2 regions of the Pseudoalteromonas sp. DL2-H2.2 genome follow, and region 2 is predicted to be linked to the other one. Evidence: predicted binding sites of a transcription regulator. Region 2 holds the regulator's gene; the other holds the start of a gene.
The links. The regulator sigma-54, encoded in region 2, starts transcription at its own class of promoters, with help from an activator protein. The targets are predictions, from matches to a motif close to GTTGGCACGNNNNTNGNNT.
Positions count from the first base shown of each region.

Region 1 (15,324 bases), on a different contig from region 2:
GTACTGCTGACGCACGTTAGTCATTGATAGAGGGATGGCAATGGCTAAGAAGATTAACCAGGCAAACGCGCCAAAGGCCCCGGCGAAGGTGCCAATTAGCAACGTCGCCGCAGCAACACCCAGACAGGTGTTCCAGCTCGCACGGTGGTAGCAGGCAGCGCTAACCAGTGCGATTAAAGCGAGTGTAAATAAAAGTGTCATGTTGTTATTCCTTGTAAGAGGTCTGACCACATTGGCTAGGCTAGCTTGTTGGACCAGTGATTTCAAGCTTAAAAAGCATCTTATCTTCATTTTAGTTGCTAATTATTTACCACGCGAGTTAACCATGTTGGTGTTGTTTTTATGTAATTGGTTTGTAGTTTTTAAGTTCTTGCCTATAGTTTAGGAGATCATTCTAGGAGGGAATTGTCATGCAATATGGAACATTGTGTGTCGCGTCTGCGACGTTTTTTGCTATGCTGCTTTCAGCTCATCTTTATCAGCCTGCTGTTTTTCTTAACCTTGTCAGTTGCGTGTTGTGCGCCATTTACGGCTATCAGGGCGCCAGTATCATTGCCATGTTTCTAGCCTGGTGTAATGTACAGGCGTTTTTGGTCAGTCCGTGGATCAATTTGACCGAGCAACCCAGTATTAAAGTGCTGGTGATATTTTTGCTTTGCGTGATGTTTGCGGCCATCAGTATTGGGGTTCACAAACGTTAGTCTGTTGTCCAGGCGGTGGCTGCGGTACAATAAAGGGTCCGTGTATCGTTTGGGAAGAATGAATGAAGATCCTTGCAGATCAGAATATGCCCCTGGTTGAAGAGTTTTTCTCTGATCTTGGGGTTGTACAGCGTTTTGATGGCCGCAGCCTGAGCCCACAGCAACTGATTGACGCCGATGTGTTGCTCACCCGCTCTGTGACTCAGGTTGACAGCACACTGCTGGCCGAGGCATCGAAGCTCAAGTTTGTTGGCACCGCAACCATAGGTGTTGATCACATCGACCGGCCCTTGCTAACGCAGCGTGGTATTGGATTTGCCAGTGCCCCCGGCTGTAACGCGGTTGCCGTTGCTGAGTATGTGATCAGTGCTCTGTATGCGTATGCGCAGCACAGAGCGATTAATCTGCAAGGCAAAAAGCTGGGTATTGTTGGGGTTGGCAAAATCGGCCAGTGTTTACACGACAAACTGGCTGCCAGCGGGATTGAGTTATTGCTGTGCGACCCACTGCGTCATGAGTCCGGTACGCTGGCTCAGCATATGCCACTTGATGAGCTGCTGGCGCAAGCCGATATTGTTACGTTTCATGTGCCTTTAGTTCGGACCGGGGCGCATCAGACGCGCCATCTGCTTAATGCTCAGCGGATCTCGGCACTTAAGCCTGATATGCTGGTGATTAACGCAAGTCGGGGCGATGTGATTGATAATCAGGCGTTGTTAAATGCGCTTGAGGGCGGTCAGTCAATCGATCTGGTGCTGGATGTGTGGGAAAACGAACCCGATATTCTGATGCCGCTGCTGGCACACACCTTATTTGCCTCTGTGCACATTGCCGGCCATACGCTGGAAGGCAAAGCGCGCGGTACTCAGATGTTGTACCAGGCTTTGTGCAGCCAGTTAGGCGTAGAAGCGAGTAAATCGTTGGAGTCGTTTTTACCTATACCAGCACTGACTTCTTGCTATGCGGAGCATACGCTCAGTGAACAGGAACTCGGCAGACTGGTGCATCTGGTCTATGATATTCGTCGTGATGATGGCCTGATGCGCAGTAATATCGCCAGTCAGGGGTTTGATATGTTGCGTAAAAACTATCCCCCGCGCCGCGAGTTTAATACCCTCACGGTACAAAATGCGCCACAGTGTGGGCAACAGTTACAGCAGCTTGGTTTTAAAGTAGTTAATTCGAATGAGGAATAATATGTCGCAGAAATATGATGTGGCGGTGCTCGGGGCAACCGGGCTGGTTGGTAAGCAAATTATTGAAACACTGGCAGAGCGCAAGTTCCCGGTTGGCAACCTGTACCCGCTGGCGAGCAGCCGCAGCGCAGGTGAAGAAATTGAGTTTAACGGCGAAACGCTTACCGTGCTCGATGTCGCAGAGTTTGACTTTAGTCAGGCTCATATTGGCCTGTTTTCAGCTGGCGGTAGCGTCTCTGAGCAGTATGCGCCGATAGCGGCAGAAGCGGGCTGTGTGGTGATCGATAACACCTCGCACTTCAGATACGACTATGACGTGCCTTTGGTGGTCCCAGAAGTCAACAGCGCAAGCCTGGCGGATTTTCGCAATCGTAACATCATCGCCAATCCAAACTGTTCGACGATTCAGATGATGGTGGCGTTAAAGCCGATTTATGACGCTTATGGAATTGATCGTATCAATGTGTCTACCTATCAGGCGGTCTCTGGTGCAGGCAAAGAAGCGGTGGACGAACTGGCCAAGCAAACGGCTAACCTGATGAATGCAAGGCCGATGGAAAACGAGGTCTTCACCAAGCAAATCGCGTTTAATGTGATCCCACAGATTGATACATTTCAGGACAATGGTTACACCAAAGAAGAAATGAAAATGGTCTGGGAAACACAGAAGATCCTTGGTGACAGCAGTGTTATGGTTAACCCAACCGCTGTGCGCGTGCCGGTCTTTTATGGCCATGCGGAAGCCATCCACCTGGAAACCCGCATGCCTTACGATCTTGAGCATATCAAGCAATTGCTGAATGAGGCACCAGGCGTGGAACTGATCGAAGATGAGCAGGATTACCCCACACCGGTCAGCGATGCCAGCGGCAACGATACTGTATATGTGGGCCGCCTGAGAGCGGATATCTCACATCCTCACGGTCTGAACATGTGGGTTGTGTCTGATAATACCCGCAAAGGTGCCGCGACCAACAGCGTACAAATTGCTGAAGAGTTAATCGCACACTATTTGTGATCTGTTACAGGGTTTGTCGCTTATGACAGATCCTGACCTTCCTTTGTTGTCGCTTCCTGACGGCAGCATTTTGCCACTTTTCATTTCTCTTGCGCCATGTCGGTGTAATTCGTCTATCCTTGAGAATAATCAGGGGCTTAAATAAAGCCCGGCTAACTCATTAAAAAGCATGATAAGAATGTTAATTTTCAATACTTTGGCGATGGATATTCGCCGTTATCTGGTTTATAGTTGGCAATTGGAACAGAGCTTGCACAAGCCCTATTAAGCACAATTCAGTAGTCGCGTCGCCGCCAGGGCAACGCAAGAAGAGTATACAAAGGAACAGCATGCGCGGTTTAGCCTTTATTTGTATCTTAGCAATGGCCCTTATTGCAGCGCCCGTTCACACTCAGGATGGGACCGTTCTTAAAGGTCCTAAAGGGGTGGACCTCGGTCTTCAGGGGCGTTCAGTTGGCCCGATTAAGCCAACAGATACCCTATGGCGTATCGCGCACAAAATCCGCCCCAGCGACTCGGTTTCTATTTATCAGGTGATGCAGGCGCTGTACGAGAAAAACCCGCAGGCTTTTCTGGACAACAACCTCAACCACATGCGCGACGGCGCGTATCTGAAAATCCCGACTCTGGCCGAAATTCGTCGTGTTAACCCGGAACTTGCGCGGCAAAAATCGGATCAGGATGATGAGCTTTGGGAGCTGAAAAAAAGCGGCAAGCTTGATCAGGCGACCATAGACGCTGCCGACAAACGTGTGACACAAGCGCGTAAGGTCGATGTTGAAGAAGCGCGCGAAGCGCTCACCAATGAGCTCAAATCACTTAAGATGGAGCAAGACTCTCGCCTGCTTGATTTACAAACCCAATTTAAAACGTCTGTACGCAGTGTAGAAGAGATCCTCCAGGAAAATAACGAGCTTGAGAAAAAGCTGAATAATATTTCTGAAGAGCTCAAAAATGTTCAGGATCAGCTCGGCAGAGACAGTGAAATTCAGCAGCAACTTAAAGCCGTGATCGACATGCAAAACGAGTTGATCGCGCAGCAGCAAATGCAGGCAAAGGCGGACGCCGAGTTCAGTGTTGCTAAGCTATTTGCCAACCCTCTCGTTGTGACCTTACTTGCCACCATTCCCTCTTTGCTGATCATAGGTGCGGTGGTGATGCGTATGCGTAAACGCAAGGCAAAACCAGCCGAGGAAGACGATGAGTTCCTGCCGCAGTCTCCGGCTCCTGCAGCAGCCGGCGCCGCAGCTGCAGCAACAGCAGCCGCTGCAGCGGATCCCCTCGACCTCGATATTCCACACGATAATGCGGACGATGCACTCAATGAAGGCGTTCAGCTGGATGACGATATTCTGCCAGATGACGAAATCGTCTTTGACAGCCTGGAAGATGATGCGTTTGAAGAGGGCAGTGACACACTCGAACAGGATGAACTGGACAGCTTACTGAACGACGACATTGTGTTTGATGACGAGTCTGAGGACAACAGCGAAGAGGCTGGTGCAGATGACCTGGATGACTTTTTACAGCAGAATTTCGACGAAGGGGATGACAGTCTGGGTGATGAGATCACTCTGGATGTCGATGCAGAGTCGGCAAAAGACGATAACGACATACTCAGTGCCGATGATATTGACGACTTGTTCAACGAGGTTAGTGAAGGCACCGATGATGATACCCTGGATGTCAGTGATGACGCGCTTGCTGCATTGAGTGAAGAGCTGGCAGAGGAAAGCCTGGAAGAGGCTGGTGCAGCGGATGACGACTTTGATCTGGACGACATAGATAGCCTGATAGATGAAGTGGGAGAGTCGCCCCCAAAGTCCCCAGCGGCTGACGGAGCAGCGACAGATGATGGCTTGCTCAGTGCCGATGATATCGACGATTTGCTCGATGGCGCGCTGGATGATGAACCGGATATTGCTGAAGACGATTTCGATGTTGATGATATCGACAGCCTGCTGGACGAAGCGCAGGATAGCGGCGCAGACGCATCGCAGGCTGCAGATGCTGAACTCGACACTGATGATGATATTGACGCCTTATTGGCAGAGACGCAGGACGGTGATGCTTCTGGCGATACACTGACAGCAGAACTCGACGCTGATGATGATATTGACGCGTTGTTGGCTGAGGCGCAGGACGATGAAGCTTCTGACGATACACTGGCAGCAGAACCTGACCTTGATCCAGACGATGATATTGACGCGTTGTTGGCTGAGGCGCAGGACGATGAGGCCTCTGACGATACACTGACAGCAGAACCTGATGTAGATCCAGATGATGATATTGACGCGTTATTGGCTGAGGCGCAGGACGATGAAGCCTCTGACGATACACTGACAGCAGAACCTGATGTAGATCCAGATGATGATATTGACGCGTTATTGGCTGAGGCGCAGGACGATGAAGCCTCTGACGATACACTGGCAGCCGAACCTGACCTTGATCTAGGCGATGATATTGACGCGTTATTGGCCGAAGCACAGGATAGTGATGCATTGCCTGACGAACAACCCGACGATATCGACAGCTTGTTAGAAGATGAGCCTGAGACTGAGTCAGAAGAAGAGCTACTGGCAGAAGAGCCGGACGATATCGACAGCCTGTTAGAAGAAGCGCCGGAGGCTGAACCAGAAGAAGAGCTACTGGCGGTAGAGCCGGACGATATCGACAGCTTGTTAGAAGATGAGCCTGAGACTGAGTCAGAAGAAGAGCTACTGGCAGAAGAGCCGGATGATATCGACAGCCTGTTAGAAGATGAACCGGATGCAGCACCAGAAGGCGAATTGCTGACGGAAGAACCGGACGATATCGACAGCTTGTTAGAAGATGAGCCTGAGGCTGAGTCAGAAGAAGAGCTACTGGCAGAAGCGCCGGACGATATCGACAGTCTGTTAGAAGAAGCGCCGGAGGCTGAGCCAGAAGCAGAGTTGCTGGCGGAAGAGCCGGACGATCTCGGCAGCCTGTTAAAAGATGAACCGGATGCAGCACCAGAAGGCGAATTGCTGACGGAAGAACCGGACGATATCGACAGCTTGTTAGAAGATGAGCCTGAGACTGAGTCAGAAGAAGAGCTACTGGCAGAAGAGCCGGATGATATCGACAGCCTGTTAGAAGATGAACCGGATGCAGCACCAGAAGACGAATTGCTGGCGGAAGAACCGGACGATATCGACAGCCTGTTAGAAGACGAGCCGGAGGCGGAGCCAGAAGACGAATTGCTGGCAGAAGAACCGGACGATATCGACAGTCTGTTAGAAGATGAGCCGGAGGCGGAGCCAGAAGACGAATTGCAGGTAGAAGAGTCGGACGATATCGACAGTCTGTTAGAAGACGAGCCGGAGGCTGAGCCAGAAGACGAATTGCTGGCAGAAGCGCCGGACGATATCGACAGCCTGTTAGAAGATGAGCCTGAGGCTGAGCCAGAAGACGAGCTGCTGGCAGAAGCGCCGGATGATATCGACAGCCAGTTAGAGGACGAACAGGGGGCTGACTACGAGGCTGTTTCAACAACGGATCACGGTCACCTTGATGGTATGCTGGAAGAGGAAGCCGATCTTCAGTCCCTGCATGACAAAGCTGAACCGTCTACTGATCTGGACCTGGACGAGGCCGATTCTGACATTGAGCAGGATGAACCCGCGTTAGCAGAAACTGAAGACGAGTTACTCGACGAATTTGCCGAAGAGCTGGTACACCCAGCAGAAGAAGCCGAAACTCATACGCCACCTCAGTTGCAAAATGTTGATGAGCTGCTTGAGGCGCTGGAAGCCGAAGCCGATGACTTCGATTCTGAGGTGGACAGCGAACTGGACAATGAAGTTGAGATTGACCTGGGTGATGATCCGCTCGCGGACGAAGACATAGATTTGTCTGAAGACGAAGCGTTGACCGAGCTTGACCCGGTGATACCCAGCGAAGAGCTGAGTAGTTATCCTGAATTACAAATGGATGAATCTGAGGCCGATGTAATCAATCTAGACGCCGAGCCCGAGTCTGCAATGAGTGAAACGGAGAGGGCACTTGCGGAAAGTTTAGAACAGGAAGAACCGTCCAGCTTGCTTGATGACGAGCTGGATGAGGATGGTGACGAGTTATTAGATTTTGGTGGTGACTTTGACGACCTGGATGGTCCCGATTTTGAGATTGAGCTGGAAGAAAGCAGTGAGCAGGATAGTGAGCCCACGGCATTTGAACAGGCAGAAGGTGCAGCACAAGACGAAACACCCGCATCAGAAGAAACGCCGTTAGAAGATGACCTGACAGACGACGCTCTGGCGGCCATGGATGACGAGCCACAAGCGTTGGAGCCGGAGGCTGAAGAGGTATCAGAGCAAGTAGCTTCAGCAGATGAAGAAACGCTGCTAGATGATGACCTGACAGACGACGTACTGACAGGCGACGCAATCGCGGAAGAAGACTTCCCGGCGTTTGAAGAAGAGGACGCACTGGCGGCTCTGGATGACGCGCCACACGCGGCAGAGCCGGAAACTGAAGAGGCATCAGAGCAAGCAGCTTCAGCAGATGAAGAAACACTGTTGGAAGACGACCTGACAGACGACGTACTGACAGATGATGCACTGGCGGAAGAAGACTTCCCGGCGTTTGAAGAAGAGGACGCACTGGCGGCTCTGGATGACGCGCCATACGCGGCAGAGCCGGAAACTGAAGAGGCATCAGAGCAAGCAGCTTCAGCAGATGAAGAAACACTGTTAGAAGATGACCTGACAGACGACGCTCTGACTGCGCTGGATGACGAGCCACAAGCGGCGGAGCCGGAAACTGAAGAGGCATCAGAGCAAACAGCTTCAGCAGATGAAGAAACGCTGTTAGAAGACGACCTGACAGACGACCCTCTGACAGACGACGCAATCGCGGAAGAAGACTTCCCGGCATTTGAAGAAGACGACGCGCTGGCGGCCATGGATGACGAGCCACAAGCGTTGGAGCCGGAGGCTGAAGAGGCATCAGAGCAAGTAGCTTCAGCAGATGAAGAAACGCTGCTAGATGATGACCTGACAGACGACGTACTGACAGACGACGCACTGGCGGAAGAAGACTTCCCGGCGTTTGAAGAAGAGGACGCACTGGCGGCTCTGGATGACGCGCCACAAGCGGCGGGGCCGGAGGCTGATGAGGCTCCTGAGCAAGCAGCTTCAGCAGATGAAGAAACACTGTTAGAAGACGACCTGACAGACGACCCTCTGACAGACGACGCACTGGCGGAAGAAGACTTCCCGGCATTTGAAGAAGACGACGCGCTGGCGGCCATGGATGACGAACCACAAGCGGCGGAGCCGGAGACTGAAGAGGCACCAGAGCAAGCAGCCACAGCAGATGAAGAAACACTGTTAGAAGACGACCTGACAGACGATACACTGACAGATGATGCACTGGCGGAAGAAGACTTCCCGGCGTTTGAAGAAGGCGACGCGCTGGCGGCCATGGATGACGAGCCACAAGCAGCAGAGCCGGAGGCAGAAGAGGCATCAGAGCAAGTAGCCTCAGCAGATGAAGAAACGCCTTCAGAAGATGACCTGACAGACGACCCTCTGACAGATGATGCAATCGTGGAAGAAGACTTCCCGGAATTTGGAGAAGACGACGCGCTGGCGGCTCTGGATGACGAGCCACAAGCTGCAGAGTCGGAGGCAGAAGAGGCATCAGAGCAAGTAGCCTCAGCAGATGAAGAAACGCCGTTAGAAGACGACCTGACAGACGATACACTGACAGATGATGCACTGGCGGAAGAAGACTTCCCTGAGTTTAACGAAGAAGACGCGCTGAGTGCGATGGAATCGGAGCCGGAGGGTGAGCTTGAGCTGGAAGACCTGGATGATGATTTATCCGATCTAATGCTCTCAGATGAGGACTTGGCAGAGTTTGCACAAAGTGATTCGTCTGAGGAAGAAACGCCTGCTGAGCCTGAGTTGCCGCAAGAGCCGGATGCCTTTTTGGATGAGCTAACCGATCTGGATGACGACGAGGAAGATACTCCGGACCCCGAAATCAACATCGACGAAGCTGCCATTGAAGATGAGTTTCTGGCAGAGTTGAACGACACCGATTTCAGCGCGTTACTGGATGAGTCGGTAGAGCCGGATACGTCAGATGTTGAGCTGTCAGACGAGCCAGAGCTGGATTTTGATGCGCTGTTAAGTGAGGAGCTGGGTCAGGACCTGGAAATTGAGGACATTGACGAGCCTGCAACGGATGAACTCGGTGACGACAATGCAGATTCGGCAGCAACGAATGAAGATTATCTAGAAATTGATGACTTATTGTCTCAAAGCGATGACGAACCGGCACTGGAAGAGCCCTATCAGTCACCAGATATGGATGTAGGATTAGGTGATTTTGAAGAGTTGCTGGCCGGTGAAAACGCCACGGATGTTGACCTGGAAGAAGACGGATATGCTGCTAAGCTCGACCTGGTTCGTGCCTATATTGAAATTGGCGACTTTGACTCGGCACAAAACGCCGTTGAGGAGATCCTGAGTAACGGCCCTGAGTCGGTTCAGGCAGAAGCTCAGGCACTGAAGCAGCAGATTAAATAAGCCGCCGCTCACTAAGGATACGATGAGATTGGTATTATCGGCGGCGATCGCATAAAATGCGCGGCTAAGTTCGAAATGAGAGTTTGAGTAGTTTATGCGTGTAGCTTTGGGGATTGAATACAACGGCGGTAATTACAGTGGCTGGCAGCGTCAGTGTAATGTAAATAGTGTTCAGGAAGAGCTGGAGACAGCCTTATCCAGCATTTGTAATCACAAGGTCGATGTGGTCTGTGCCGGACGCACAGATGCTGGTGTGCATGCCACAGGTCAGGTGATCCACTTCGATACTCATTCCGAGCGGGACATGAAAGCCTTTACACTCGGCGTCAACTCTCAGCTGCCTGACGACATTGCCGTGCGCTATGCAACCCCAGTCCATGACGAATTTAGCGCGCGTTTCAGTGCAACGGCCAGGCGCTATCGCTACGTTATCTACAACAGTGTCAATCGCCCGGGCATTTTGCGCAGTGGGGTAACCCATTACTATCATCCACTGGATGCTGAGCTGATGCAGGCTGCGTGTCCGGTCATGATAGGTGAACATGACTTTTCATCTTTTCGGGCAGTACACTGCCAGTCTAATTCGCCGTGCCGCAACATCCATCATTTACAGGTCGACCGCTTTGGTGATTATATTGTCATTGATGTTAAGGCCAATGCGTTTTTACACCATATGGTGCGCAATATTACGGGCTGTTTGATGGACATCGGGGTAGGTAAATACCCGCCAGAGTGGATGGCTGAATTGCTGAGTATTAAAGACCGCACTCAGGCGAGCGCAACCGCCAAACCTAACGGGTTATACCTGGTGGATGTGGACTACCCAGAGCGCTGGCAGATCCCGTCAACGCCGGCGGGGCCATTGTTTTTACCTGAAGTAACTATCCGTTAATTCAATCCAACATTGACTAAAGCAACACCGAGTGTGAGCGTCTTAATTATTTGATACAACTAAGACCAGTTTTTTATATCACTGATGTCTTAATCATGTTTTAATTGAGAAAATCTATCTGCTATTTGCAGAGAGCAACACAGAATGAGCACTAAGAGAGTGGCAAATGAGTTGGTTAGAAAAAATCTTACCTAAAACGGCTAAATCGACGGGTAAAAAAGAGATACCAGAAGGCGTTTGGGCAAAATGTACAGATTGTGATTCCATCCTGTACAAAGCAGAGCTGGAAAAGTCACTGCATGTATGTCCTAAGTGTGATCATCACATGCGGATCAGCGCGCGTAAGCGTCTGGAGAGCTTCCTGGACGATGGCGGCCGCGTTGAGCTGGGTACTCAGCACGAACCAAAGGACGTACTTAAGTTTAAAGATTCGAAAAAATACTCAGATCGAATCACCGCAGCACAAAAAGTCAGTGGCGAAAAAGACGCGCTGGTTGCGATGAAAGGCAACCTCAAAGGCATTCCAGTTGCAGCTGTGGCATTTGAATTCTCCTTTATGGGTGGTTCAATGGCGTCTGTGGTTGGTGCACGTTTCGTCGACGCGGTGAATGAGTGTCTTGAGCACAATATGCCACTGGTTTGTTTTTCAGCATCTGGCGGTGCCCGCATGCAGGAAGCCTTGATGTCATTGATGCAGATGGCAAAAACCAGTGCAGCGCTGGCTAAGATGAGTGAGCGTGGTTTACCGTTTATCTCGGTCATGACAGACCCGACTATGGGTGGTGTATCTGCATCACTGGCTATGCTGGGTGATATCAATGTCGCCGAGCCTAAAGCTTTGATTGGTTTTGCCGGTCCTCGTGTTATCGAGCAAACGGTACGTGAAACCCTGCCAGAAGGCTTCCAGCGCAGTGAATTCCTGCTTGAGCATGGTGCCATCGATATGATCATCGACCGTCGTGAAATGCGTGACTCATTGGCGCGGATCCTTGCTAAGTTCATGAACTTGCCTTCTACCGAACAAGAGCATAGAGTAGCGTAAATTTTTTAATTTGAGCGCACTATGTCAAAGACTACACCAAGCCAATCATCGTCTCTGAATGATTGGCTTTGTTATTTAGAACAGTTACATCCTGCCAACATTGCCATGGGTCTGGAGCGCGTAGCGCAGGCCGCTAACAATATCGACCTGCTCAACAGCAACAGCAAAATTATTCTCATTGGTGGCACTAACGGTAAAGGCACAACCGCACGCTGTCTGGAAGCCATGTTGCTGGCACAGGGCTACAGCGTGGGCACTTATGCCTCTCCGCATCTAATCCATTATAACGAGCGCGTCCGAGTCAATGGTCAAACCTTGCCCAGTCAGTCTCATGTTGATGCTTTCTATGCATTGGATCAGGGCCGGGGCGACGTTGAACTGACCTTCTTTGAGTATGGAACTCTGGGGGCATTGTGGCTGTTTAAGCAGCATGCGGTGGATTATGTGCTGCTTGAGGTCGGCCTGGGTGGCCGCTATGATGCGACTAATATCGTGACGCCTTATGCGAGCGTGATCACCACCATAGACCTTGACCACAAAGAGTATCTGGGCGACACCCGTGAGCTGGTGGGCTACGACAAGGCGGGAATTTTCCGCACCAATACGCCGGCGATTGTGGGAGATTTAGATATTCCCCACACAGTGACCGATTATGGTGAAGAGATTAACGCTGAGCTTATCCTGTCAAAGCGCGACTTTCACTTCACGCCTTTGGCAGATGGCTTACGCTGGCAATATGGTGAACACGACCTGACCTTGTCACAACCGGCTATTCCTGCACAAAATGTGGCAACGGCGCTCACTGTACTTGCCCGGCTGAATTTGCTGCCCGATGCAGAGCTGGTAAAGCAAACGCTGGCTGAACTCCAAGTGGAGGGGCGGTTTATGCAGCTTAGTCAGCAGCCACTGGTTTATACCGATGTGGCACATAATCCGGAATCGGCGCGATACCTGAGAACGCAATTAATGCGTTTGAAAAATCAGGGCTTTAAAATTCATGCCTTAGTCGCTATGCTTGCTGATAAGGATAAAGCGAGCGTGATTGATGCCCTGTCAGATGTGGTAGAAAAATGGAGCTGTGCTTCATTAGATGGTCCCCGAGGAGAGCGTGCAGAGCAGCTGCTGACATTGTTGCCAGCACCGCACAGTGAGCACAGTCAGGTATTTTCGAGTGTCGACTCGGCCCTGCAAAGTCTGTGTCCAAAGCAACCTAAAGACACGGTGTTGATTGTATTTGGCTCGTTTGTGACCGTGGCCGCGGCCATGCAGTACTGGCAAAATTAGAGAGCAATAGTTGTGAACTCAGGATTTATTAACCGACTGGTCGGCACCAGCATCGTTGTGATAGCGGCGGTGGTGTTTATACCCAATATTCTGGATGGCGAAAAAGTCCACTATAAAGAAGGGTTCAAGCCTATTCCGGAGCGTCCTGAGTTCTCGACCATAGAGCTAAAAGCACGGATAGATGAACGCGCATCGCTGGCCACTGAGCCCATGGAAGAGGTGATAGAAGACATTGAAGCGGATGATGCTCAGCTCAGTGCCGACATAGCGTCACCTGAAACACAACAAGGCGAAGCGGCGTCTGAGCAGCCAAAAAAACCTGAGGTTGCGCAGCAATCGGCTGACAATAACGAGACTGCGGTTATTGAGCCCGTTAATGCACCTGTCGAGTCAAACACGGTTGCACAAGCCTCCACTGAAGCAAAGCGCGAGCCGTTAACGCGTCCTGAGTCTTCTAACTTTAGCCAGATGGCTTATGTGATCCAGCTTGGCAGCTTCTCGCACCAATCCAATGTGGACGCCCTGACCAAAAAGCTGACCCAAAATGGTTTCAAGACCTTTACCCGTCCGGTTAAAACACCCAATGGCACTTTGACCAAAGTGTTTGTCGGACCAGATTTAAATAAAGCCAAACTCGAAGCTAAGCTACCAGAATTAAAGAAATTAACTAAGTTAAACGGCCGTCTGACTCAGTTTACCGTGGTAAAATGATCTGGTAATTGCTGGGCGTGTCTTATAGAATGCGCCCCAAATTAACGACTTATTGGTTTATATGATCTGGGTTGATTACGCCATCTTTGCAATTGTCGGTATCTCGACAGTGTTTGGCCTGATGAGAGGTTTTGTAAAAGAAACCATGTCACTCGTCGTTTGGATCGGCGCCTTTTTCATATCCAGTTTATTCTACCAATATCTTGCAACCTTCCTGACCTTCATTTCAGAACCCCTTTTAAGAAATGCCGCCGCAATCGCCATGCTTTTCGTTGCGACACTTGTGTTAGGTGGGTTTGTCAATTATATCTTAGGTGAACTCGTACAGCGTACGGGCTTGTCTGGCACCGATCGCCTGGTTGGCATTGTGTTCGGTGCGATGCGAGGCGTGCTGGTCGTTAGCGCCACGTTGTTTTTCCTGGATGCCTTCACCAAAGCCCCCGATACATCGTGGTGGCAGGCATCCCAAGTAATCCCTGAATTTGGCTTTGTAATAGAGTGGTTTTTTTCCTATCTAGAGCATAACTCAAGCTTTTTGAATTCAGCAAACCGTTAATCGGCGAGGAAATTTTTAATGTGTGGTATCGTTGGGATAGTCGGAACATCTCCTGTTAATCAGGCGATTTATGACGGCTTAACTGTTTTGCAACACCGTGGCCAAGATGCAGCCGGCATCATTACCATTGACAACAATACGTTCAGCTTACGCAAGGCCAATGGCCTGGTGAAAGATGTGTTTCATACCCGTCATATGAAGCGCCTGCAGGGTAACATTGGGATAGGCCATGTGCGTTATCCTACCGCGGGTTCTTCCAGCTCGGCGGAGGCACAGCCTTTCTACGTGAATTCACCGTTTGGTATTGCCATGGCGCACAACGGTAATTTAACCAATGCGGAAGCGCTGAAAGAGCGTTTGTTCACCAAGGCGCGTCGTCACGTTAATACAACGTCTGACTCTGAAGTGCTGCTGAACATCCTGGCCTATGAGCTGGGACGTAACGATAAGATGAAGCTGGACGCGACGGATATGTTCAAGGCCATCAGCGAGGTTAACCAGCAAGTATCTGGTGGTTATGCAACCATCGCCATGATCATTGGCCATGGTATTCTGGCGTTCCGTGACCCGCACGGTATTCGTCCGCTGGTATTTGGTAAGCGCGAAACAGAACGTGGCGTTGAGTACATGTTCGCATCCGAAAGTGTGGCGTTGTCTATCGACGGGTTCGAATTCGTTCGCGATGTGGCTCCAGGCGAAGCCATCTATGTGACCGAAGACGGTCAGTTCTACTCGCAGATCTGCGCTGATAAAACCATGCACGCGCCGTGTATTTTTGAGTTTGTGTATTTTGCACGCCCGGATTCGAACATCGACAATATGTCGGTTTACGCGACTCGTGTAAACATGGGGACTAAGCTGGGTGAGAAGATCAAGCGTGAATGGGCTGATAAAGACATTGATGTGGTCATTCCAATTCCAGAGACTTCGTGCGATATCGCGCTGGAAATCGCTTCTGTCCTGAACTTGCCTTATCGTCAGGGCTTTGTGAAAAACCGCTATATTGGTCGTACCTTCATTATGCCAGGTCAGGAACAGCGCAAGAAATCGGTGCGTCGTAAGCTAAACGCCATCGACCGCGAGTTTGCCGGTAAAAACGTCCTGTTGGTTGATGATTCCATCGTACGTGGCACTACGTCTGCACAGATCGTTGAAATGGCACGTGATGCAGGCGCTAAGAACGTGTACTTTGCTTCAGCGGCTCCTGAAGTGCGTTTCCCGAACGTGTATGGTATCGATATGCCATCGGCTGCGGAACTCATCGCACACGGGCGCGATGTGGAAGACATCAACGCCAGCATCGGCTCAGACGGCCTGATCTACCAGTCTATCTCTGATCTGAAAGACGCGGTTGCACTGGAAAA
Region 1 is NZ_JAKGBD010000015.1:22,727-38,050, forward strand. It holds gene fadE (acyl-CoA dehydrogenase FadE) at 1-201, opposite strand, end outside; gene L1285_RS19855 (DUF6419 family natural product biosynthesis protein) at 411-701, shown strand; gene L1285_RS19860 (4-phosphoerythronate dehydrogenase) at 764-1,897, shown strand; gene L1285_RS19865 (aspartate-semialdehyde dehydrogenase) at 1,899-2,915, shown strand; gene L1285_RS19870 (FimV/HubP family polar landmark protein) at 3,245-9,475, shown strand; gene truA (tRNA pseudouridine(38-40) synthase TruA) at 9,570-10,367, shown strand; gene accD (acetyl-CoA carboxylase, carboxyltransferase subunit beta) at 10,534-11,409, shown strand; gene folC (bifunctional tetrahydrofolate synthase/dihydrofolate synthase) at 11,431-12,693, shown strand; gene L1285_RS19890 (SPOR domain-containing protein) at 12,706-13,404, shown strand; gene L1285_RS19895 (CvpA family protein) at 13,466-13,960, shown strand; gene purF (amidophosphoribosyltransferase) at 13,979-15,324, shown strand, end outside.
Region 1: the regulator sigma-54 is predicted to act here: its motif matches at 3,153-3,171, upstream of L1285_RS19870 (FimV/HubP family polar landmark protein).

Region 2 (15,324 bases):
CCTAGGCGGGACTGCTTAACCAAGTCACCCGCAGTATTGCACAACAAGCGTGCCATACTGCGGTATAGCTTACCTTTATGACTATGGCAGGATCAGCTCCTTCAGTAACTGAAACAGCTCTTTGTAGCCTTTTCCTGGCTTCTCTGCCTGATGCTCTTTCTTGGCCTGGCGCACCAGTTGTCTGAGCTTCTGACGCTCCAGTGTCGGGTGTGCCTCAAGTAATTCATTGATCTTCTCATCACCCTTGGCGATGAGTTCATCCCTTAGTTTTTCAACCTGATTGAGCAGCACTTCCGCCTGGTTATTTCTGTTTAGTAACAGATCCAGGCCTTGTTGCAACTCTTCCACATTACTTGTGGTACGCAATTGTTTGGCGACAAAGTTCAGGTGACGGCGATACGCATCATGCTTACCGCGTAGCTTGTCTGCCAGATCCATGGCGGCAACCAGCTCAGGGCTGAGAGGCAGCTTTTCTCTTTGTTTTTTGCCCAATTGCGCGATATCAACGCCCAGTTGGTGATATTGCTGTGCATCGCGTTTTAATTCGCTTTTGGAGACGTAGATGATCTCTTCTTCTGGCTCTTGAGTCGGTTTTTTAGCCATGCTTAGTGCACTTACTTCAGTTATTCGTGTACAGATTATACCAGAAGTCAGAAAAAGCAGTCACGTTTACATTAAGACATTAGGCTGGTAGCGGTTGCCCGGCAGAATCTTTGCCTGAGTCACAGCGCATCTGCGCAGGCTGTGTTAGGATTATAGCAGTACTATGATTTGTGGAATAAAAACATGAGCCAGCAACAAGATCCCATCTGGACGCAGATTGATGAAGTAAAACAGGCAGTGTCTGACGTTCTGGACTATGCAAAGCAACTGGGGGCAACATCAGCGGAAGCGTCGATGAGTCGTACCTCAGGTTTGTCTGTCAGCACCCGTATGGGGGAAGTTGAAACGATTGAATTTAATCAGGATGGTGGATTGGGTCTGAGCGTCTATGTAGGCCAACACAAGGGCTCTGCGTCGACGGCAGACTTGGGTCCACAGGCATTACGTTCTGTGGTGGAAAAGGCGGTTGAAATTGCCAAGTTTACATCGGACGACCCCTGTAATGGCGTGGCTGACGCAGATTTAATGCCAACCGACGTGCCGGATTTAGATCTGTTTCATCCCTGGACACTGACCCCGGAAGAAGGTGTAAAGCGCTGTTTAGAGGCGGAGCAGGCGGCATTAAATTTTGACCCACGCATCGTTAACTCGGATGGTGCCAGTGTGGCCAGTCATCAGGGCTTGCGTGTTTATGGTAACAGCCATGGCTTTCTGGCCGGATTTCCGCGCACCCGACACACTTTGAGTACTATGGTCATAGGCGAAGAGAATGGGGTGATGCAGCGCGATAATGCCTACTCAATTACGCGTGTGCATACACAGCTGAGGGATGCCGCTTCAGTGGGGATTGAGGCTGCGGAGTCGACGCTTGCCAAGCTCAACAGCCGTAAATTGGATACCATGCGGGTGCCGGTGGTATTCCGGGCCGATATTGCCAATAGCCTGTTCGGTCATCTGGTGTCTGCAATTGGTGGTGGTGCCTTGTACCGCAAGTCGAGCTTTTTGCTCGATAGCCTGGGCACTGACGTATTCGACACTTGTGTGTCTATTAAGGAGCAACCGCACCTGCGCCAGGCGCTGGCATCGAGCCCGTTTGATGCGGAAGGTGTGCGCACGGTTGAGCGCGATATTATCAAAGACGGCACGTTGGAAACTTATCTGTTACCGAGTTATGCAGCGAGACGTCTCGGCATGCGTAGCACAGGACATGCCGGTGGGATCCATAACTGGCTGGTACAGGCCACAGATCCGGATCTCGCGGCGCTGCTACGTACTATGGACCGGGGCTTACTGGTGACTGAGCTGATGGGGCAGGGTGTCAATACGGTCACCGGTGACTATTCTCGTGGTGCCGCTGGCTTCTGGGTTGAAAATGGCGAGATCCAATATCCGGTCAGTGAGATCACCATTGCCGGTAACCTCAAAGATATGTTCAAGTCAATCAAAGCCATCGGCGGAGATATTGAAACCCGTGGTGCCGTGCAAACAGGCTCGGTACTGATCGAAAGCATGCAAATTGCCGGTCAGTGATGGATTGTACTGAGTGTCTGGCTGCTTAAACAAGCAGCCAGGTTGCGGTGCCCAGGAAGGCAAAAATACCGACAATGTCGGTGACTGTGGTCAGGACAACACTGCCTGCCAGTGCCGGATCTATGTTCATTTTTTTCAGCATCAGCGGAATACTGGCTCCGGCAATACCCGCAGCGACCAAGTTCATAAACATTGCAAAGGCAATCACGCCACCCAGTACAAAATCCCACTGCCATAAAGCAATCACCCCGGCGATCAACAGGGACCATAACAGGCCGTTGAGTGCGCCTATGGCGAGCTCTTTGCCCAGCAAGAAGCGCTGGTTGGTGGCGTTAACATGACCCAGGGCAATACCACGGATCACCAGTGTCAGGGTCTGACTGCCCGCTACCCCACCCATACTGGGCACTATGCCATTTAATACTGCCAGAATGGGTAGAATATCTAGAGTACCTTCGAAAAAGCTGGCAACAAACGCGGCCATCAGGGCTGTGAGCAGATTGATCCCCAGCCAGATTGAGCGACGTCGGCTACTTTTCCACACCGGCGCAAAGGTATCTTCCTCATCATCAAGACCGGCCATACTCATCAGGCTATGTTCGGCATCTTCACGAATAACATCAACGATGTCATCGATGGTGATACGGCCCAGTAAGTGCGCGTTATCGTCGACTACCGGCGCTGAGATCCAGTTGTGGCGCTCAAACAGCTGAGCAACATCGCTTTCATCCATTGAAATGGGAATGGTTTCACGCTCTTCATTCATCAGCTCCTTGACCAGCTTGTCTGGCTGACTGGTCAGCAGCACGCTGATGGGCAGTGCACCTAAAAAACAATTGTCCTTATCCACCACATAGAGGTCATCGGTGCCATCCGGCAGCTCACCTTTAAGGCGTAAATAGCGCAATACCACATCCAGTGATACATCCGGGCGAATGGTCACAGTGTCTGTGTTCATCAGCGCGCCGGCGGAGTGCTCAACATAAGACAACGCCTGTGTGGCCCGGGCTCGGTCTTGAGAGTCCATAGCGCCAATAACGTCCTGATAGACGGGGTCTGGCAGGCTCCTGAGGACCTCACCGAGGTCATCGTCGTCCATGTCCTCGGTTGCTGCCGCAATGAGCTCAGGCTCCATTTTGGCAATGATGCTGAGCCTGACGTCTTCCGACAGCTCCTCGAGCACGTCACCCTGTATGTCCGGATCAACCAGTTGCCACAACTGGGTTCTGACTTTATGTGGGGAGGACTCAAGCAGCAATGCCGTATCGCACGGCGGAATTTCGGCTAATGTGCGCCTGACTTGAACAAACTGACCACTGTTGAGGGCATTAGTAACTTGCTGTAAAAGCTCCAGTGTGTAGTCTTGTTCAAAAACTTCAGGCATAGGCGTCCCAGATTGGATAGTCGACAGTTAAGCTTGTCATGAGTGTATTGCGCACTGATTATAGGCGTATGATAATTATAGCTGTTTTAATATCAATTGGTATAACTAAAAAAGGGGAGATAGCAGCGAGAAAGTGGCAGTCTGACGCTGCCAGAACAGGGGTAAGTCGCGTGGTCGCTACTCGGATTCGTTGAATTTATCGGCTATCAGGCTGCCGATGGCATGCAAAGCACGTTTGGCATCTGGCCCCTCGCAGACGACCTTCACTTCTTTACCCTGACTGCTTTCAAGCAGTAGTAACGCCAGCACGCTGTCTCCCTCGGCCTCCTTGCTGCCCTGGAATAAGGTGATATTGGCGTCAAACTGGGCTGACAGCTCGGCCAGCACGCTGGCAGCACGGGCGTGCAGCCCCAGTTTATTTTGGATCAGAAAAGTATCTTCAAAGCGTTGTGTCATTTTTCTTGTTCGCGGTGATGGATTTTCACATTGCTATGAGTACGAGCAAAACGCTCACCCAAAGTCTGGGCAAGATAGACGGAGCGGTGTTGCCCGCCGGTACAGCCTATAGAGATAGTCAGATAGCTGCGATTATTGCGCTCCAGGTGTGGCAACCAGGTTTGCACAAAGGTTTGGATCTGCCAGGTAAACTTTTGCACCAGGCTGTGGCTGGCCAAGTAATCAATGACGGGTTTATCTAAACCTGTCAAAGGCTTAAGCTCTGGCTCCCAGTGTGGGTTAGGTAAAAAACGGGCGTCGAAGACGTAGTCCGCTTCTTTCGGAATACCATGTTTGAAGCCAAAAGATTCAAAGGTAATGATTAATTGTTTGTCTTTTTTACCGAGAATTTTTTCCCGGATCCGCTCCGCCAGCTGGTGGATGCTCATATCTGTGGTATCTATGGTGATATTGGCACGGCGGATAAGCGGATCAAGCAGCTCTTTTTCTTTCTTGATCGCTTTGTCCAGCGACAAATCGGCCAGCGACAGTGGATGCAGACGACGCGTTTCGGAAAAACGACGGATCAGAATTTGGTCTTCACTATCTAGGTAGAAAATATTGGGCTCGGCAAATCCAGGCAGGTATTCTAGAATATCGTCAAGCTCTTGCTGATCTTTTGGCAGGTTACGTACGTCAACGCTCACAGCAATTTTATCATAACTGTCTGATACGCTGCGTACTAATGCTGGTAGCAGGTTAACTGGGATATTATCTGCGCAGTAATAGCCCAGGTCTTCCAGTACGCGAAGGGCGACTGATTTACCCGAGCCGGAACGACCACTGACAATAATTAGCTGCACTGAAACTCTCCGTTAGTTGTCAAACTCTTCAATTATCGCAAATAACTCCTGATCATTGTGAGCTTGTCTGATTCGTTTACAAAACACCTTGTTTTTAAGTTTATCAGCGATTGTTGCCAAGGTCTGCAAATGTTGTTGATTTTCTCCCTCGGGTACGATGAGTGCCACAAAAATGTCGACGGGTTGATTGTCGATGGCGTCAAAGGCAATGCCTTGTTGGTTAACCAGCAGCATGGCGACCACTTTATCTATGCCAGGCAGGCGGCCATGTGGCAGCGCGATCCCTTTACCTATGCCGGTACTACCGAGTTTTTCACGGCTCAGTAAAGCGTCCAGGATATCATGGGCATTACTGTCAGGAAGCTGGCTGTGAGCCAGTTCACTGATGTACTCTAGAATGCGTTTTTTGCTATTAAAAAGGACCGCAGCTTTGCTGCAGTCCTGTGAAATCAATGAGCTTAGTTTCATGATTAGTGTCGAGTTAGCTTCTCTTTATGCTTGATCACCTGGCGATCAAGCTTGTCGATAAGTCCGTCTATTGCGGCATACATATCCCGGTGTTCGGTTGAGGCAAAGATTTCTCCCCCGTTCACATGTAGTGTGGCTTCTGCTTTTTGGATCAGCTTTTCGACATCTAGGATAACATGCACATTATTGATGTGATCAAAGTGCCTTTCTAGCTTCGCAAACTTGTTTGTTACATAGTCTCTTAACGAATCGGTGATTTCTACATGTCGACCAGTTAAATTTAGTTGCATAAGCATTTTCCTTCTGTAGTTACGTCTAAATCAGGCTTTTACGCTGATTCGACGGTGGGATAGCCAAAGACTCTCGGTATTTGGCAATTGTACGTCTAGCCACTTTGATCCCTTGATCTGCCAATACATCCGCTATTTTGCTGTCACTTAATGGCTTAGCTGTGTTTTCAGCGGCAATTAGCTTTTTGATCAATGCTCTGATTGCAGTCGAAGAGCATTCTCCTCCGTTTTCAGTGCTGACATGGCTTGAGAAGAAATACTTCAACTCATAGATACCGCGTGGCGTGTGCATATACTTTTGCGTAGTGACACGTGAAATCGTGGACTCATGCATGTCGACCATTTCGGCCACATCATTGAGTACCATCGGCTTCATTGCCTCGGGGCCATGTTCAAAGAATGCCTGTTGTTGCTGCACAATGCAATTAGTAACTTTTAATAAAGTTTCGTTACGACTTTCCAGGCTCTTGATGAACCATTTTGCCTCTTGCAGGTGCGAGCGAATAAACTGGCTATCGGTGCTCGACTTGACGGAGCGAGACATAGCGGCGTAGTGATCGTTCACTCTGATTTTTGGCATTGAGTCCGGGTTGAGCTCAACAACCCAGCGTCCTTTCACCTTTTTCACCGACACATCCGGGATCACATAGTCCGCTTCTTCTTGCACTATGCTGGCAGCAGGTTTCGGATTCAGGCTGTGGATCAGGGTCATTACTTCTTTCAGATCCGCTTCTTTGAGCTTGGTCTTTTTCATCAAAGTGCGATAATCGCGGCTAGCCAGCAAATCAATGTGTTCAGTCAGGATTTCTTTGGTTTGAGTGAGCCAGGGGGTGTTGCGATCAAACTGGTTGAGCTGGATACACAAGCATTCCTGCAAGCTGCGCGCAGCAATACCAACGGGATCGAATAATTGCACCCGTTTCAGTACGGCTTCAACTTCGTCCAGTTCTATGTGTTCGTCGTCATTGTCTTGATTCATGCTCTCGACAATGTCTTCACAGCTGATTGTCAGCAGGCCAGCATCATCAACGGCTTCCACTATCGCCAAAGCGATGGCTCTGTCAGTTGGGCTGAAAGGCGTGAGCTCTAGTTGCCACATCATATATTCTTGCAGCGTCTCAGTGGTTTTGCCCTGATAGATGGTTTCATCTTCTGGCATCGGGCCAGAGCTGCTTGCCGGGGCGGCACTGATGTACTCGTCCCAGGTGACGTCCATTGCCAGATCGTCACTGACTGTGTCTTTGTTTAATGCAGCATCGCTGTCTTGTTCGTAGTCACTGACAGCCGAGTCCTCAAAGCTGTCATTATCATTGGTTGTGTGTTGTTCTAACTCAGTATCCGATTTGGACTGAGTTTCATTGTCATGTGATTCAGACTCACCTTCTTCCACTTCCAACAAAGGGTTGCTATCAAGCGCTTCTTGGATTTCTTGTTGGAGATCTAGCGTACTCAACTGTAACAGGCGAATGGCCTGTTGCAGCTGTGGTGTCATTGTCAGTTGCTGCCCCATGCGCAGCTGTAGCGATTGCCTCATGTATCTCTAACAATCCTTTTTGTTATTTACTTCTAATCTTATAACTATAGCCTGAATTGCTCACCTAGGTAGACATCCCGCACGGTTTGATCGGCAAGAACATGCTCCGGGGTGCCTGCTGCTATGAGTTCACCATGTGACACTATATAAGCTTTCTCACAGACGTCCAGCGTTTCACGTACATTGTGGTCGGTGATCAGCACGCCTATGCCGCGGTTTTTTAAGTGTTCGATAATTTTCTTTATATCTAACACCGAAATGGGATCAACGCCAGCGAAAGGCTCATCCAATAAGATAAATTTTGGATCTGCCGCAAGGGCGCGTGCAATTTCTACCCGGCGACGTTCACCACCCGACAAAGCCATACCCTGGCTATCCCGAATATGTTGGATATTAAATTCATCTAACAACTCGTTGAGGATGACTTCTCGCTGCTCTTTATTGAGCTCCTTACGGGTTTCCAAGATGGCCATCAGGTTCTGATAGACGGTCAGTTTACGAAAAATAGAGGATTCTTGAGGCAGGTAACCAATGCCTAACCTTGCCCGACTGTGCATAGGCAGCAAGGTAATGTCTTGATCATCAATGTGAATGCTACCCTTATCACTGGGCACCAAGCCGACAATCATGTAAAAGGTGGTGGTTTTACCCGCGCCATTAGGGCCGAGCAGACCAACAATACTGCCTGCCTCAACGCTCAATTCAACGTTCTTAACGACTTGCCTGCCCTTGTAGCTTTTGGCCAGTGCCGTGGCGGTTAACTTACTCACGGATTACCCTTCTCTTGTGGTTGCTTGGTATTGTCTTTTTCGGGTAAAAGAATGGTTCTAACACGGTTTTGTTCCTGCTCACCACGTTGTGCGCTGATCAGCTTCTTTTCCATGTCGTACACAATGGTTTGGGCGCTGATCTTTTGTCCCGCCTGGCTGATTTCGGCACCGCCTTTAATCGTCAACATGCGGTTTGCAACGTCATAACGCACTTCTTTAGCAGTGGCTTTCAGTAGTGTGCCATCGGCCTGACGCTCCTGAAACACAGCTGGGCTGCCTGTGGCGACCAGCAGCTGTTTATTTTTCCCAAGCTCTTCGCGGCGATGCACTTCGAGGCGGTCGGCCAGAATCTTACGCTCGCCGTGAATGATTTCGACGTTTTCTTCGAACACGCCGATATTGGTTTGCAACTGGGCCAGCTGGGTGCCCGAACTGATAATGACCTGATCAGCGGGTGAGTTTTCTGCGTAAGCCGCAGGATGAAACGCACTTAATGTGCACAGTAAGATCAGGGAACAGGTTAATTTATTGCTCATAATAAATTGTTTCAGTATGGTTGATGAGTTCAATGATTTCAGTGTTGAGATCGGCCACCAGGCCTTTTCCTGAAATCGTTAAGTTGGGCCCGGTAATTTCCACCGGATGTTCAGAGCGCATATGTTTTTCGTTTATGTCGACCTGCACATGGTCGGCATTGATGTGCTTAATCATGGCATCAGCTGTCAGATTGGTGGCCTGTACCTGCCCTTCCAGGATCAACGTATTATTGCCATACAGAGTGGCTTCATTGGCCTTGAGCTGCCAGTTTTGCTGATCGTTATGCAGCGTAAAGATGGGCGCGGTAAAATGGCTGAAACCAAGCTCCTGATAAAGTTCCATTCTGTCAGCGGTAATTTGATAGCTGAGCTGACCATTTTCTGCATAATTGGTTTGTTTCAGGTCGATGGCAACGTAATCGGGTTTAGCCAGCACCTCTTCGGAGCGTTGGGTAACCTGACCTGATTGCGATAAATAGGGGTACCACAGCCACAGCATAGTGAGGCTGAATACAATCAGTAATAAGACGCGAAGCACGGTCATACGCTGCTGCCTTCATAACCCAGCGATTTGCCCTGGCACAGTAGCAGTAAATCAGTGAGTTCACGCACCGCACCATAGCCACCGGGCAACAGGGTTCTGTAGTCGGCAGCACGGATCACCATCGGATGTGCGTCTTGCACAGCAACAGACAGGCCCACTTTGAGCATGACTGGCAGGTCCGGTGCATCATCACCGATATAGGCAATTTCGTGATCGTCCAGTTGCAATGTGTCTTTCAACTCAGCGTAACCTTGCAACTTATCTTCCATCCCCTGATAGATATGTTTGACGTTGAGGCTAGTCATGCGCTGCTGAACAATCTGTGAATGACGGCCTGTGATCACGGCAACGTCAACGCCGCCATTGATCAGCGCTTTGATGCCAAAACCGTCTTTGGTATTAAATGCCTTTAGCTCTTCCCCTTGGTTACCCAGATAGATACGGCCATCGGAAAATACCCCATCGATGTCGCAGATCAGCAGTTTAATCGCTTGTGCTTTACGGACAATGGTGTCGTCTATGGGCTGGTAAAGATCGGAAAACAGCATTTATAAAACTCCTGCTCGCAGTAAATCCTGCATATTTAATGCGCCGATTGGGCAACCTTGTGCATCAATCACAATTAGGCCATTGATGCGTTTTTTCTCCATGATATGCAATGCTTCTGCGGCCAGCATATCTTGTGTCACTGTGGTGCAGTGCTTTGTCATAACAGACTCAATCGGGGTGCTGTGTAAGTCAAGTCGTTGTTCAATAATACGGCGTAAATCCCCATCTGTGAACAAGCCCTTGAGTTGCCCCTGGGCATCGACAATCGTGGTCATACCTAAGCCTTTGCCTGACATCTCAACCAGTGCGTCGGTAATGGTGCAGCCTTGTGTAACGACAGGAACGGCTTCTCCTGAATGCATCACGTCCGCCAGGGTTAGCAGCAGGCGTTTACCTAAGCTGCCACCGGGGTGTGACAGGGCAAAATCGTCCGCCGTAAAACCTCTGGCTTCGAGTAAAGCGACGGCCAGCGCGTCACCCATAACCAGCGTCGCTGTGGTGCTCGCTGTGGGCGCAAGGCCTAAAGGACAGGCTTCTTTGGACACTTTGATACACAGGTGGATATCTGCCAGCTTTGCCATATTCGACTCAGGGTTGCCCGTCATACTGATGATTTGTGCGCCAATGCGTTTAATCACCGGCACGATAGCCAATACTTCGTGGGTTTCACCTGAATTTGAGATAAGCAAGACCACGTCATCGGCGGTGATCATACCCAAATCACCGTGGCTTGCTTCACCCGGGTGAACAAAAAACGCAGGTGTGCCGGTACTGGCCAGTGTGGCTGCTATTTTGTTGCCAATGTGGCCGGACTTGCCCATCCCTATAACTATGATACGACCTCGGCATTGCAACATAAGTTCGCAGGCCGCGGTAAATTTTGTATCCACATACTGAGCAATTTCGGCAATGGCTTGTTGTTCTATTTCTAATACCTGCCTGGCAGAGCCGATAAAGTTGTGCGTGCTCATGCTGAATCCTTAAATAATGAAGTACATATAACCACAGAATGCGCCAAGGAGCAGTCCGCCTTCAACACGGTTGATCTGGCGACGGCCTTTCAGGCTGACACTCATCAGTACCAGCGCAGCGGTTGCGCCCAGCATGACATAGATGTCGCGGCTGGCGATGTTGCTGTCCAACGTTGCAGGATTGAGGATCCCGGCAATAGACAACACCGCCAAAATATTAAAGATGTTCGAACCAATAATATTGCCCAGCACAAGATCGTCTTCATTTTTAAGTACACCTGCCACACACGCAGCAAGCTCAGGCAAGCTGGTGCCGATAGCGATAATTGTCAGGCCGATGAGCAGATCACTCATGCCAAAATACTTTGCAATGTCTACTGCGGAATCGACCAGGTAGTCAGCACTGACCGGCAGCAGGACCATGCCGACGACTAGCCAGAATAGGGCTTTGCTCATCGGGACATCACTTGGGACTTCATCACAGGCTTCTGAAATGAGCGGATCGTCCTGGTCGGTTTTACCGGTTTTTGAGATATAGATTAGGCCACCGATAAACACAAAAAAGCCAATTAACAGCAGCCAACCTTCCAGCGCGCTAAACTGGTTGTCGCTGATGATCAACCAGGCTGCCAGTGACACAACAACCAGCAGTGGCATTTCGCGCTTTAAAATGCCTGAGCCGACGCCAAGCGGCCTCAGTAGTGCGGTGATGCCAAGTACCATCAAAATGTTAGCAATGTTTGAGCCTACGGCATTGCCAACGGCGGTGTCTGTTTTGTCAACCAGCGCGGCCTGCGCGGCGACCATCATTTCAGGTGCAGAGGAGCCCATTGCAACGATAGTCAAACCCACAATTAACGTTGGTACCCCAAGGTTTTTAGCCAGTGCCGCCGCGCCATAAACGAAGCGGTCGGCACTCCAAACCAGGGCAATGAATCCAAGAATGAGTATGACAAACGATAAAACCATGAAGTCTAAGCCAAGTTACTAAATTCAATGGCGCAGATAGTAACAAATAGCGCATCAAATGTATAAATAAAGTCATCGTTTTTAGAAGGGGTATAGAGGATAAGCAAGCGTGCATTTCGCACAACAAATATGGCGAATGAATTACAAAATTTTACCATTAAGGGTTTTCCATATCACGGCAAAACAACGTATTATTCCAAAATTGAAAAAGTATGATGTGGAGAGCGACTTGACGCAGTCAATAGTTGAAGTCAGGGATTTGACCTTTTCTCGTGGTGAAAGGACAATCTACAAAAATATGAGTTTCTCCGTTCCCAAAGGGAAAATTACGGCCATCATGGGGCCCAGTGGTATTGGTAAAACCACCATGTTGCGGCTGATCGGTGGTCAGCTTAAGCCGGATAGCGGTGAGATCCTCTTCTCTGGTGACAGCATTCCAGCTATGTCACGCCAGGCCTTATATCAGGCACGTAAGCGAATGAGCATGCTGTTCCAAAGTGGGGCCTTATTCACGGATATGTCAGTATTCGACAACATTGCGTTCCCGCTGCGTGAGCACACCAAACTGAGTGAAGAATTGATTCGCCTGGTGGTATTGATGAAGCTGCAAGCCGTTGGTCTGCGTGGCGCGCGGGATCTCATGCCGTCCGAGTTATCGGGCGGGATGGCACGTCGTGCGGCATTGGCCAGAGCCATTGCGCTCGACCCGGAATTGATCATGTATGACGAGCCGTTTGCAGGGCAAGATCCCATTTCAATGGGGGTGCTAGTGCGTCTGATTAAGTCACTCAATGAAGTGCTGGGATTGTCCTCCTTAATCGTGACGCATGATGTCACCGAAGTGCTCAGTATTGCTGATCATGTGGTGATCATCGCCGAACAAGGCGTGATTGGTAGCGGCACACCGGAGCAGATGCTGGCTCATGAATCCCTCTTGGTGCAGCAGTTTTTGCAAGGCCACTCAGATGGGCCGGTGCCGTTCCATTTTGATGCCGCACCTTATGAGGATGAGTTATTGGCAGGAGGAAGCCTTTGATGGATTTTTTACAGCAGTTAGGCCATAAGACGCTAAGCCGTTTTGCGTCGCTGGGCCGGGCAACCAGGATGTTACTGGGAGCGCTGTGCAGTATGCCCAATTTCAGAAAAGGCGGTCCTTTGTTGGTTCGTCAACTGTATATGGTGGGTCATCAGTCTTTGCTCATTATTATGGTATCTGGCTTGTTTATCGGCATGGTACTGGCGCTGCAGGGCTACACCGTACTGGTCGATTATGGCGCAGAAGACAGTCTGGGGCCGCTGGTCGCGCTGAGCTTGTTACGTGAGCTTGGGCCTGTGGTAACCGCCTTGTTGTTTGCCGGTCGGGCGGGCAGTGCGCTGACCGCGGAAATTGGTTTGATGAAGGCGACAGAGCAGCTGTCGAGCCTTGAAATGATGGCGATTGATCCATTAAAACGCGTCATTTCACCGCGCTTTTGGGCTGGTTTTATCAGTATGCCGTTGCTGGCGCTGATTTTCTCCGCCATTGCTATCCTCGGTGCACACCTGGTTGGTGTTGACTGGCTGGGTGTTGATTCAGGCAGTTTCTGGTCCATTATGCAATCTCAGGTGTCGTTTGAGCAGGATATTGTCAATGGCCTGATTAAAAGTTTTGTATTTGCGCTGATCGTGACCTGGATTGCGCTATATAAAGGGTATGACTGTATCCCAACGTCCGAGGGGATCAGTAAAGCCACCACAGAAACGGTGGTTCATTCTTCTCTTGCTGTTCTGGGCTTCGACTTTGTTCTGACAGCAGTGATGTTTTCAAGTTAAGGGTTTGTAGAAACATGAATACACGGAAAATAGAAATACTTGTCGGCCTGTTCGTTGCGTTAGGCGTGGCCGCCTTTGTAATGCTGGCACTGAAAGTGGCCAATGCAGGGATCAGCGGAAATGGCGAAACCTACACCCTGGAGGCTAAGTTCGACAATATCGGTTCACTTAAAACCCGAGCGCCTATCAAAGTCGGTGGTGTTGTTATCGGCCGCGTTGAAGGGATCCGCATTCACCCTCAAGAGTTCGTGCCGGTTGTCAGCATGAGCATCGACAGTCACTATGAATGTCAGTTCTCAGATACCACCTCGGTCTCTATCCTGACGTCAGGCATTCTGGGTGAGCAATATCTGGGTATTTCTCCGGTGATTGCGTCAAAGTCTGCCAAGCAGAACTGTCTGGGGCAAGAAGTGGTGAGTAATGATGAGCTTGATCTGGGTGAGCTATTTGGCGTTGAAAGCGCGGCACTCAAAGATGGTGACATGATCACTGATACTAAGTCGGCTCTGGTTCTGGAAGAACTGATTGGCCAATTCCTGTTTAATCAAAGTAGTGAGTAATACCATGATGGCGAAAGTTTTGGGTTTCTTCGCAAGTGTTTTTCTGATTGTACTTGCCAGCACTGTGTCTGCCAGTGAAGTGGACATGACCAACCCTTACACTATGGTGCAACAAGTCGCAGATAACACCTTTAAACGTGTGACCAAAGATCAGAAAATGATCGCGCAGGACAAAGAGCATCTGCGGGTGATCGTTGAAGAAGAGCTGCTGCCGTATATTGATTATAAATATGCCGCCTATCGTGTGCTGGGCAGCCATATTCAGAAAGTCCGTAATATTGAAGACAAAGAAGAAAAGCGTCAGGCCATTGAGCACATTCGCACTTTCATTGATGTCTTTAAGTCTTACCTGGTTGCAACCTATGCTGGTGTGTTCACGCAGTACACCGATCAGACCGTTGAGTTTGAACCGGCGCGTGATGCCGATGGTGACAAAATCGCCATAGTCAAAACCAAGATTGTCGAAGCGGGTAAACCGGATATCAAGATCGATTTTAAAGTGCGCCGCGACAGCAATGGGCAGTGGCGAGCTTTTGACATGATGGCAGAAGGGATCAGCTTGCTCGATGCCAAACAATCTGAGCTGCACGGTATTTTACGTCAGCAGGGGATTGAACGTGTGATTGAGTTACTGGACAAGAAAAGCAAACTGCCAGTGCAGTTTCGAGGTGACGACGGCAATGCCTAATTTGCAACTTACCAAGCCCTCGGCCGACACTGTCGCGGTCGTTGGCGAGCTCACACGAGATAGCCTGACAAATGAATCGCTTCTTAACCAGTTGCTAGAAAATGCGCAGTCAGTCCTGTATTTTGACCTTTCTGAGGTATCCAGGGTTGACACCGCGGGCTTAGCTTGGTTAATTCACTCTTTAGGCAAATTAAAACAGCAAGACGTCCGTCTTGAGTTAAAAAATGTGCCTGACCAGCTACAAAATCTGATGGCGCTGGGTCAGGTCAGTAACCTATTTGAGTGAGTCCAATGGAAACAAACCAAGTCGAAGCTTTACTACAAGAAGCGCTGAAACTTGACGAAGTCAAAGTTAAATCAGAAGGCAGTCATTACGAAGTCATCGCAGTAGGCGGCTGCTTTGAAGATTTGCGCCGGGTTAAGCGCGAGCAAATGGTCTATGCTCCGCTGATGGAAGTGATTAAAGATGGCACTATCCACGCCGTCAGCATTAAAGCCTTTACGCCAACTGAGTGGCAACGCGAGCGCAAATTTATCTTACCTCAATAATCTGGAGCCACAATGGATCAGTTTGTTATCCAAGGTGGCACCACTTTAAACGGTGAAGTCACTATTTCCGGGGCTAAAAATGCAGCCCTGCCAATTCTGTTTGCGGCGATTCTGGCCGATGGAAAAAGCACATTCAGTAATGTACCCAGACTCAGGGATATAGGGACTACAGAAGCCTTATTACGCACTTTAGGTGCAGAGGTAAACTGGCGCGGTCAGCTGTTAGAGATCGATGGTGCCAAGGTCGATAAAGTACTGGCGCCTTACGA
Region 2 is NZ_JAKGBD010000002.1:628,161-643,484, reverse strand. It holds gene tldD (metalloprotease TldD) at 1-5, shown strand, start outside; gene yjgA (ribosome biogenesis factor YjgA) at 82-603, opposite strand; gene pmbA (metalloprotease PmbA) at 787-2,133, shown strand; gene mgtE (magnesium transporter) at 2,159-3,517, opposite strand; gene L1285_RS05550 (HPr family phosphocarrier protein) at 3,695-3,973, opposite strand; gene rapZ (RNase adapter RapZ) at 3,970-4,815, opposite strand; gene L1285_RS05540 (PTS sugar transporter subunit IIA) at 4,828-5,283, opposite strand; gene hpf (ribosome hibernation promoting factor) at 5,286-5,573, opposite strand; gene L1285_RS05530 (RNA polymerase factor sigma-54) at 5,599-7,107, opposite strand; gene lptB (LPS export ABC transporter ATP-binding protein) at 7,152-7,877, opposite strand; gene lptA (lipopolysaccharide transport periplasmic protein LptA) at 7,874-8,413, opposite strand; gene lptC (LPS export ABC transporter periplasmic protein LptC) at 8,403-8,957, opposite strand; gene kdsC (3-deoxy-manno-octulosonate-8-phosphatase KdsC) at 8,954-9,505, opposite strand; gene L1285_RS05505 (KpsF/GutQ family sugar-phosphate isomerase) at 9,506-10,477, opposite strand; gene L1285_RS05500 (calcium/sodium antiporter) at 10,487-11,446, opposite strand; gene L1285_RS05495 (ATP-binding cassette domain-containing protein) at 11,676-12,482, shown strand; gene mlaE (lipid asymmetry maintenance ABC transporter permease subunit MlaE) at 12,479-13,258, shown strand; gene mlaD (outer membrane lipid asymmetry maintenance protein MlaD) at 13,273-13,818, shown strand; gene L1285_RS05480 (MlaC/ttg2D family ABC transporter substrate-binding protein) at 13,823-14,506, shown strand; gene L1285_RS05475 (STAS domain-containing protein) at 14,499-14,792, shown strand; gene L1285_RS05470 (BolA family protein) at 14,798-15,055, shown strand; gene murA (UDP-N-acetylglucosamine 1-carboxyvinyltransferase) at 15,068-15,324, shown strand, end outside.